One region of the Ensifer sp. Root1252 genome, then DNA from elsewhere that is predicted to be linked to it. Evidence: predicted binding sites of a transcription regulator. Region 1 holds the regulator's gene; each other region holds the start of a gene.
What was found. The regulator HrcA, encoded in region 1, represses chaperone genes, less so after heat shock. The targets are predictions, from matches to a motif close to GTTAGCACTCNCNNNNNGNGAGTGCTAAC.
Positions count from the first base shown of each region.

Region 2: groES (co-chaperone GroES) is a predicted target of HrcA. The motif match lies at 1,330-1,358, and genes of this name have one in related genera.
Region 3: groES (co-chaperone GroES) is a predicted target of HrcA. The motif match lies at 1,773-1,801, and genes of this name have one in related genera.

Region 1 is NZ_LMDT01000001.1:601,665-604,923, reverse strand. Features, by position in the region: gene rdgB (RdgB/HAM1 family non-canonical purine NTP pyrophosphatase) at 1-34, opposite strand, end outside; gene ASD02_RS02940 (VOC family protein) at 76-495, opposite strand; gene rph (ribonuclease PH) at 513-1,232, opposite strand; gene hrcA (heat-inducible transcriptional repressor HrcA) at 1,392-2,471, shown strand; partial or broken gene grpE (nucleotide exchange factor GrpE) at 2,626-3,246, shown strand.
Region 2 is NZ_LMDT01000001.1:96,707-99,965, forward strand. Features, by position in the region: gene ASD02_RS00425 (bifunctional riboflavin kinase/FAD synthetase) at 1-86, opposite strand, end outside; gene ASD02_RS00430 (TIGR01459 family HAD-type hydrolase) at 100-948, opposite strand; gene groES (co-chaperone GroES) at 1,417-1,713, shown strand; gene groL (chaperonin GroEL) at 1,776-3,259, shown strand, end outside.
Region 3 is NZ_LMDT01000056.1:121,865-125,123, reverse strand. Features, by position in the region: gene ASD02_RS32600 (hypothetical protein) at 29-310, opposite strand; gene ASD02_RS32595 (DUF982 domain-containing protein) at 319-618, opposite strand; gene ASD02_RS32590 (Hsp20 family protein) at 685-1,161, opposite strand; gene ASD02_RS37750 (usg protein) at 1,402-1,674, opposite strand; gene groES (co-chaperone GroES) at 1,950-2,264, shown strand; gene groL (chaperonin GroEL) at 2,306-3,259, shown strand, end outside.

The DNA of each region.
Region 1 (3,259 bases):
CGACGATGAGCGTCTTGTCATCCAGTGTGCGCATGATGTGTCGTCTCTTAAAAGATGCGGCGCGAAGGCCGCGGTTCATTCGATGGACCAGAGGCCCGGTTCCGCGCATTCGAGGCTGTTGCCGGCCGGATCGCGGAAGTAGAAGGAGCGCGTGCCGTTCGGCCAGACAACATCGGCTTCGATCGTGACACCCGCCGTTTCCAGCTTGGCCCTCCAGGCGTCGAGTGCCGACGCGGAAACGCGGAAGCACATGTGGCCCTGGCCGGTGGTGCCGTGCGGCGGCACCGGCAGGGCCGCATCCGGCGAAGGCGGTTTGACCGTTTCCGCAGGATTGAAAATCAGCAGAACGCCCGAGCCACAGCGAAAGAACACATGTCGGTTCTCCCGCCGTGTAATCTTCTCCAGCCCCAGCACACCGCTGTAGAAGGCCTCGGCGGCGTCGAGATCCGACGCATAGAGCGCAGTCTCAAGAATGCCATCCAGCGCCGGGGCCATCGTCTCCGTCCTTCTCGTCAGCCGGCGATCGCCTGCTTCTGCAGTGCGACAAGCTCGGCAATGCCGGTCTTTGCCAGTCCGAGCAGGCTTGCGAATTCCGCTTCGCTGAAGGGTTTGCCTTCGGCCGTGCCCTGGATCTCGACAATGCCGCCGGTGCCGGTCATGACGAAATTCGCGTCGGTCTCGGCGGCGGAATCTTCGAGGTAGTCGAGGTCGATGATCGACTGGTTGGCGAAGATGCCACAGGATATGGCGGCGACATGGTCCTTCAGGACCTTCTCGACCTTCACCATGTTGCGGGCTTCCATCCACTTCAGGCAGTCATGCAGCGCCACCCAGGCGCCGGTGATCGAGGCCGTGCGCGTGCCGCCATCAGCCTGGATGACGTCGCAGTCGATCGAGATCTGGCGTTCGCCGAGTGCGGGCAGATCGACGACGGCGCGCAGCGACCGGCCGATCAAGCGCTGGATTTCCTGGGTGCGGCCGCTCTGCTTGCCGCTCGAGGCTTCGCGACGCATGCGCTCGCCGGTGGCGCGCGGCAGCATGCCGTATTCGGCCGTCACCCAACCCTTGCCGCCGTTGCGCAGCCAGGCCGGAACCTTTTCCTCAAGGCTGGCTGTGCACAGCACGTGCGTATCGCCGAATCGCACCAGACAGGAGCCTTCCGCGTGCTTGGAGAAATTGCGCTCGAACGAAACCTTGCGCATTTGGTCGATTTTTCTGCCGGATGGCCGCATCATCAAACTCCTATCGTATCTGGTGAGCCTTCTAGAGCATGGCGCAGCCAAAGGGAACCGGTGGACAGCCGGGGATCGGGGCGATTTTTCCCTTTTGCTATCGGGCGCGGGGATCACTATATTTCCGGCGGCAGGATTGGCCTGCGAACATGGAGCGACATGGTACTGCGCAATCCCGGAGTGACCGATATCGCGGCGGCGCTGGACGAGCGTTCCGGTGAAATCTTCCGTCGCATCGTCGAAACCTATTTGAACAGCGGAGAGCCTCTCGGCTCACGCAACCTTTCGCGGTTGCTGCCGATGTCGCTGTCGCCGGCGTCCGTGCGCAATGTGATGAGCGACCTCGAAGATCTCGGGCTGATCTATTCGCCGCACATCAGCGCCGGCCGCCTGCCGACGCAGACGGGCCTGCGTTTCTTCGTCGACGCCTTCATGCAGGTCGGCAATCTCTCCCCAGAAGATCGTGCTTCGATCGATCGGCACGTGCGGTTGAGCGACCATGCCCAGCCGGTCGATACGCTGCTGGCAGAGGCAAGCCAGATGCTGTCGGGCATGTCGCGCGGCGCCGGCCTCGTGATCACCGCCAAGAACGATCCGGTGCTCAAGCATGTCGAATTCATCCGGCTGGCGCCCACCAAGGCGCTGGCCGTGCTCGTCGGCGAGCATGACCAGGTCGAAAACCGCATCATCGAGCTTCCCGCCGGCGTGACGAGCTCGCAACTGACGGAAGCAGCGAACTTCTTGAATGCCCATCTCGCCGGCCAGACGATCGGCGAGGTGCGCTCGCAGCTCGAAACCGTCAAGCAGACCGTGCGCAGCGAACTCGATGCCCTGTCCCAGGATCTGGTCGAGCGTGGACTGGCGATCTGGTCGGGCAACGAGGGCGATGAAAAGCCGGCACGGCTGATCGTTCGCGGCCGGGCCAACCTGCTCGAGGGCCTGGAGGGAACCGAGGATATCGACCGCCTGCGCATGCTCTTCGACGACCTGGAAAAGAAGGACAGCCTGATCGAGCTGCTTGACCTCGCAGAGAGCGGCCCGGGTGTCAGGATCTTCATCGGTTCGGAGAACAAGTTGTTTTCATTGTCCGGTTCGTCGCTGATCGTTGCGCCCTATCGCGACAGTGAAGATCGCATCGTCGGCGCCGTCGGCGTCATCGGTCCGACGCGGCTCAACTATTCGCGCATCGTGCCGATGGTCGATTATACCGCGCAGTTGATGTCGCGGCTTTCGCGCTGATCAGGCGCTTTTGGCCACAGGCAGCATTGAACCCTTGATTTTTCGGCCCTAAACCTCGATATCGGCATCAAATCCAGTCACTGGGCATTTTACGCCATGCGGCCATCGTTGCGCGCGGGCGTCGGAATGCGGAAGACAAGACAGACGAACACCGGAGAACGTCATGACCGACGAAACAAACAAGCACGGACACGAAGCTGCCGCGACCGACGAGGCAGTCAACGATACGCCCGAGGTTGTGGAAGCGGCGCCGGTTGCCGAGCCCGATCCGCTGGAGCTTGCAAGGGCTGAGAACAACGACCTGCGCGACAAGTATCTAAGGCTCGCCGCCGAAATGGACAACCTGCGCCGCCGCACCGAACGCGACGTCAAGGATGCCAAGTCCTATTCCGTTGCTGGTTTTGCCCGCGACATGCTCGCCGTCTCCGACAATCTGCGCCGTGCGCTCGATGCCATCCCGGCTGAAGCGAAGGAAGCCGGAGAAGCGGGCCTTACTGCCCTCATCGAAGGTGTCGAGATGACCGAGCGCGCCATGCTGTCGGCGCTGGAACGTCACGGCGTGAAGAAGCTTGAGCCGGAAGGCCAGAAGTTCGACCCGAACTTCCACCAGGCAATGTTCGAAATCCCGAACGCCGACGTGCCGAACAACACGGTGCTGCAGGTCGTTCAGGCCGGCTACACCATCGGCGACCGCGTGCTGCGCCCGGCCATGGTCGGCGTATCCAAGGGCGGCCCGAAGGCGGCAGCTACGGAAGGCGACAGCCCGGCGGCCTGAGCTGCGGTCTGAT
Region 2 (3,259 bases), 500 kb from region 1:
CCGTCGAAATTGCCGATGGCGACAACGCCGCCACGCAGACGCTCGGGCAGCGGGTCGCGGGTTTCGTTGCGATGAAAAACCGTCATCTCGATCTTCCCGTCAGGCGAGCCTGGGCATCCACCACTTCGGCGAAGCACCTTCCTTCCTCAGGAAGGCAGTAAGCTTCGCCTCGTCGGTGCGGCTTTCGTTCATGTATTCTTGCGCGTGAATACCGGCACTGATGTAAAGCAGATCGAAGCCGGCATCCTGGGCGCCCTTGACATCGGTCGGCATACCGTCGCCGACGGCGATGACACGCGACAGATCGAGTGGACCGCGAACGGCCTTGGCTTCCGTCAGCGCGGCACGGTAGATGGAGATATAGGGCTTTCCGGCGATCCGGGCTTCGCCGCCGAGCTCCTCGTAAAGCTTGGCGATGGCGCCGGCACAGGGGATCAGCCGGTGGCCGCGCTCGACCACCAGGTCCGGATTGGCGCAGATGAACGGGATCTTGCGCTTGGCAAGTCCGGTCAGCGTCGCGCGATAGTGCTCCGGCGTTTCGGTTTCATCGTCGTAGAAGCCGGCGCAGACGACGGTCTCTGCATCTTCCGACGAGACGATCTCGGTGCCGAGCCCTTCGAGCAACGGCAGATCGCGTTCGGCGCCGATGAAGAAAATCTTCTTGTCGGCTGCGGCGATCAAGGTGCGGGTCACATCGCCCGACGTGACGATGCGATCATAGGCTTCATCGGGAACGCCCAGCCCGCGGATCTGTACCTTGACGCTGGGGCTTGGCCGGGGAGAATTGGTGATGAGGACAACCGTAAGCCCTGCTGCACGCGCTTCCGCCAGGGCCTCGCAGGCCGACGCAAACGCCTGAACGCCGTTGTGGAGAACACCCCAGACGTCACAGAGCACGACGTCATAGCGCCCTGCGATTTCCCGAAAACTGTTGATCCTTGCGGCCATGCGGGCTTCCTGCAAACTCGGTTTCCGGCTTGCATGGCAAGGAAGGGCCGAGAATACAAGCCTCGCGCCTAGAAAATCGCCGCCATTCCCAAGGATTCGGCGCCCGCCCCTCCCTCATGCCGAGGAGACGGTCCACGGGACATCAGCGTCAGGGCCTGCCGACCCCGAGGCTCATGATAACAACCGGATCGGGCAGCGAGACCAGGCAAATCCTCGATATCGGATCTGCCCAAATTCCGACCGCTTCATGCAATAGGCAGGCAAACGTTCCGGCCCGGCCGCCGTTCGTTGCCTGTCATCAGCCGCCGATAATCATGTCGCCTGAAATTTTTTGAACGGCCAATCCTTGACTCGTCCCGGACCCAGCCTTATCTCGGCCTCGCTAGCACTCGACAAAAGAGAGTGCTAACACCCATCCATCGGGTCGTTGAGCGATCCGTAGTGTCATTTGATCGAGGGATTAGACTAATGGCAAGCACCAATTTCCGCCCGCTGCACGACCGCGTTGTCGTCCGCCGCGTCGAGTCTGAGGAAAAGACCAAGGGCGGCATCATCATTCCGGACACCGCTAAGGAAAAGCCGCAGGAAGGCGAAATCGTCGCTGTTGGCTCGGGCGCCCGTGACGAAAGCGGCAAGGTTGTTGCTCTCGACGTCAAGGCTGGCGACCGCGTTCTGTTCGGCAAGTGGTCGGGCACCGAAGTCAAGATCAACGGCGAAGACCTTCTCATCATGAAGGAAGCCGACATCATGGGCATCATCGGCTGATCTGCCGTCGTCCACACCTTTTCATGACAACCAATGGGCAATGAGCCCGGGAGTTTTCTCAAATGGCTGCAAAAGAAATCAAATTCGGCCGCACCGCGCGCGAAAAGATGCTGCGTGGCGTCGATATCCTCGCTGACGCCGTAAAGGTCACGCTCGGCCCGAAGGGCCGTAACGTCATCATCGACAAGTCCTTCGGCGCTCCGCGCATCACCAAGGACGGCGTATCAGTTGCCAAGGAAATCGAACTTGAAGACAAGTTCGAAAACATGGGCGCCCAGATGGTCCGCGAAGTTGCTTCGAAGACCAACGACATCGCCGGCGACGGCACCACGACTGCAACCGTTCTGGCCCAGGCGATCGTTCGCGAAGGCGCCAAGGCTGTTGCTGCCGGCATGAACCCGATGGACCTGAAGCGCGGCATCGACCTCGCTGTCACCGAAGTCGTCAAGGATCTCCAGGCCAAGGCCAAGAAGATCAACACTTCGGAAGAAGTCGCACAGGTCGGCACGATCTCGGCAAACGGCGAGCGTCAGATCGGCCTCGACATCGCAGAAGCGATGCAGAAGGTCGGCAACGAAGGCGTCATCACGGTTGAAGAAGCCAAGACCGCCGAAACCGAACTCGAAGTCGTCGAAGGCATGCAGTTCGACCGTGGCTACCTCAGCCCCTACTTCGTCACCAACCCGGAAAAGATGGTCGCTGACCTCGACGACGTCTTCGTTCTCCTCCACGAGAAGAAGCTCTCGAACCTCCAGGCCATGCTCCCGGTTCTCGAAGCTGTCGTTCAGACCGGCAAGCCGCTCCTCATCATCGCTGAAGACGTCGAAGGCGAAGCTCTTGCTACGCTCGTCGTCAACAAGCTGCGTGGCGGCCTGAAGATCGCTGCCGTCAAGGCTCCGGGCTTCGGCGATCGCCGCAAGGCCATGCTCGAAGACATCGCCATCCTGACCGGTGGTACCGTGATCTCCGAAGACCTCGGCATCAAGCTCGAAAACGTCACGCTCGACATGCTCGGCCGTGCGAAGAAGGTTTCGATCTCCAAGGAAAACACCACGATCGTCGACGGTGCTGGCCAGAAGAGCGACATCGAAGGCCGCGTTTCGCAGATCAAGGCTCAGATCGAAGAAACCACTTCTGACTACGACCGCGAAAAGCTGCAGGAACGTCTTGCCAAGCTCGCTGGCGGCGTTGCCGTAATCCGCGTTGGCGGCTCGACGGAAGTTGAAGTGAAGGAAAAGAAGGACCGCATCGACGACGCTCTCAACGCGACGCGCGCTGCTGTTCAGGAAGGCATCGTACCGGGCGGCGGCGTTGCCCTGCTGCGTTCTTCCGTCAAGATCACCGTCAAGGGTGTGAACGACGACCAGGAAGCCGGCATCAACATCGTTCGTCGCGCTCTGCAGGCTCCGGCCCGCCAGATCGCTGAGAACGCTGGTGACGAAGCTTCGATCGTTGTCGGCAAGATCCTCGACAAGGACCAGGACAACTTCGGCTACAACGCCCAGACCGGCGAATATGGCGACATGATTGCCATGGGCATCATCGA
Region 3 (3,259 bases), on a different contig from region 1:
GCTACTGGCTCCCCTCCTGGAAATGCGGTCAGGTTTGGTAACGACAATCGAGTTCTGCCAAAGCGCGCTGAACCTCGTCAATAAGGACCGGTTCAGGTGTTCCTGGAATTTGACGCAGGGCCGGTTGTGAGTCTATCGCGTAATAGTCCGAAGCCCAGGCAGCGAGGATCGCGCGCTTGTCATCGACAGAAAGTGCGGGTGCCATCACAACGTCGATTGGCCGTTGAAACGCCAGACCTTGCAAGGCCAGAACTGTTGGTCCTTTCGTCATCGCATCGTTGACCGCGTTTTCCAAAGTCTTGTGGATCATTGGGCCACTCAACGCACGTGCGGATCTCTATCGCGCGGCAGGCGAAACGCAACGATGGATTTGGTGTCCGGCGTCAGCACATCGTGTTTCTCTGCAAAGGCCGCGAACAAGCCACGCGCGGTCTCTGCTTCTATCTCGCCGCGAAGCGCGGCTCCACATGCCCTTAACGCAATAGAATGTGCCGTGTCTCTGAGTGACGTCGGACACTCGGAGAGATAGCGGTAGGCCTCGAGGACGCTGCGAACCTCTGCGGGAAAACCGAGGCCAACAAGAATGGATACGGGCTCTTTGAACATATCGGGTTTCATCGTCTCTCTCCTTCCTGACCCGAAGTGTCATAGGGCGCCGACGCATCGGCGCCCCCTCACAGCTTCTCAAGCAGCCTTGTCCGCTTTGATTTGTGCCGGAGCGGTTGATGGCGCCAGAGATGGTTCGCTCTGGATGGAGATTTTCCTCGGCTTCAGTGCTTCTGGGATTTCTCGAACGAGATCGATGGACAGAAGACCGTTCTTCAGATCCGCGCCAGTCACCTTGACATGGTCGGCAAGCTCAAACCGGTGTTCAAACGGGCGGCCGGCAATGCCACGATGCAGATAGCCGTCCGTGGAAGGTTCCTGCCTCTTGCCGGTCACGGTCAGCAGGTTGGACTGAAAGGTCAAGTCAAGATCGTCCTGCGCGAAGCCGGCCACTGCGATCGAAATCCGGTAGCTGTCCTCGCCGGTCTTGACGATGTCATAGGGCGGCCAGTCGCTGATCGAGCGGCCGCGCTGCGCGTCTTCCAAAAGATTGAAGATCCGATCGAAGCCGATGCTCGAGCGGAACAGCGGTGCGTAGTCGTAAGATGTTGCCATAGCCATATCCTCCTTGAGCAACATGGGTACGGAAGCGCCGAAAGACGGGGCTTCCAGCAAAGCCAGCCCTGATCGCAGCGGCTGGCGACAATTGATCTGGTTTTCGCGAATTTCGGATTCAAGAGCGATGGCTGGGAAAATTTTCGGCCTTCAGACCAGCGGTAAATCTCTGGTTTCCCGATCAAGCTCATCGATCCTCGAGAGCACATGGGCCAGGGAGTAACTAATTCCGTTGAAGCCTCAATACAATCTGAACTCGCCGTCGACGCGCCGCCATTCATTAGGCCCGATCAGACGCTGATACGAATAGCGGACAGAGTGCAGCGGACCTTCAAGATTGGGCTGCCAGAAGTCGAGGAACCTATGCAATTGCGGGAAATCGGGAGCCAAATCGTAGTCCTGCCAGACATAGGCCTGCAGGACGGATTCGAAATCGGGAATGCGATAGAGGATATGCGCAGTGGTGAGACCATAACCGTTAAGCTGGCAATCGAGATCTGATGAGAATTGCATGCTTCACCTCCGTCCATTTGACTTTGTAAGGCGGTGCCTTTGCGCCTATAGCAAAAAAGCGAAACGCGGCGCGAAGGTTTGTTGTTCCTTTCCAGTGCCTTAGCAGCCACCGAGCTCGAGTGCTATTTTTTTGCGTCTTCCTCTTGAAATCGAAAATTCGGCAAACCAGATCATTTCGCGCAAGACGCTCGATTGAGGTTTTGTACCTGACCGGACTGGTCATCCAGGCCGACTGGGGGAACACCAACATCATTGTTTGTCCATTGGAGGAAAACATGTCGTTCCGACCGCTTCATGATCGCATTCTCGTCCGCCGGGTCGATTCCGAGGAGAAAACCAAGGGCGGCATCATCATTCCCGACACCGCCAAGGAAAAGCCGCAAGAAGGCGAGGTCATCGCCGTCGGCTCAGGCGCGCGCAACGAGGCGGGCCAGATCCAGGCGCTGGATGTCCAGGCGGGTGATCGCATCTTGTTCGGCAAATGGTCCGGCACCGAGATCAAGATCAACGGCGAGGATCTGCTGATTATGAAGGAAAGCGATGTCTTGGGCGTCATCGAGCCACAGGCCGAGCAGATTAAGGCCGCCTGATCCACGTCAGTCAACAAAGCTGCCTATTGAAGGAGTGAAAAATGGCCGCGAAAGAAGTCAAATTCAACACCGATGCCCGTGACCGTATGCTGCGCGGGGTCGATTTGCTTGCTAATGCCGTGAAGGTGACACTGGGACCGAAGGGTCGCAATGTCGTGATCGACAAATCCTTCGGCGCCCCCCGCATTACCAAGGATGGTGTTACGGTCGCCAAGGAGATCGAGCTTGAGGACAAGTTCGAGAACATGGGCGCCCAGATGCTGCGCGAAGTGGCATCCAAGACGAATGATCTCGCTGGGGACGGTACGACGACCGCGACCGTCCTTGCCCAGGCGATCGTGAAGGAAGGCGCGAAGGCCGTGGCCTCGGGGATGAACCCGATGGACCTAAAGCGCGGTGTCGACGTGGCCGTCGACGCGGTCGTCAAGGAACTGAAGACCAACGCCCGCAAGATTTCTAACAACTCCGAGATCGCTCAGGTGGGCACCATTTCAGCCAACGGCGACGAGGAAATCGGCCGGTACCTCGCTGAGGCAATGGAAAAGGTTGGGAACGAGGGCGTCATCACCGTCGAGGAAGCCAAGACAGCGGAAACCGAGCTTGAAGTCGTCGAAGGCATGCAGTTCGACCGTGGCTATCTCAGCCCATATTTCGTTACCAATGCCGACAAGATGCGCGTTGAGTTCGAGGACCCCTATATCCTCATCCATGAGAAGAAGCTCTCGAACCTGCAGTCGATGCTTCCGGTTCTCGAAGCTGTCGTTCAGGGCGGGAAACCGCTCCTGATCATTGCTGAGGACGTCGAAGGCGAAGCTCTTGCCACGCTTGTCGTGAACAAACTGCGTGGCGGGCTCAAGATCGCTGCCGTCAAGGCACCCGGTTTCGGCGATCGCCGCAAGGCCATGCTGGAAGACATCGCCATCCTCACCGGCGGCACGGTCATCTCCGAAGACGTCGGCATCAAGCTCGAGAACGTCACTCTCGAAATGCTCGGA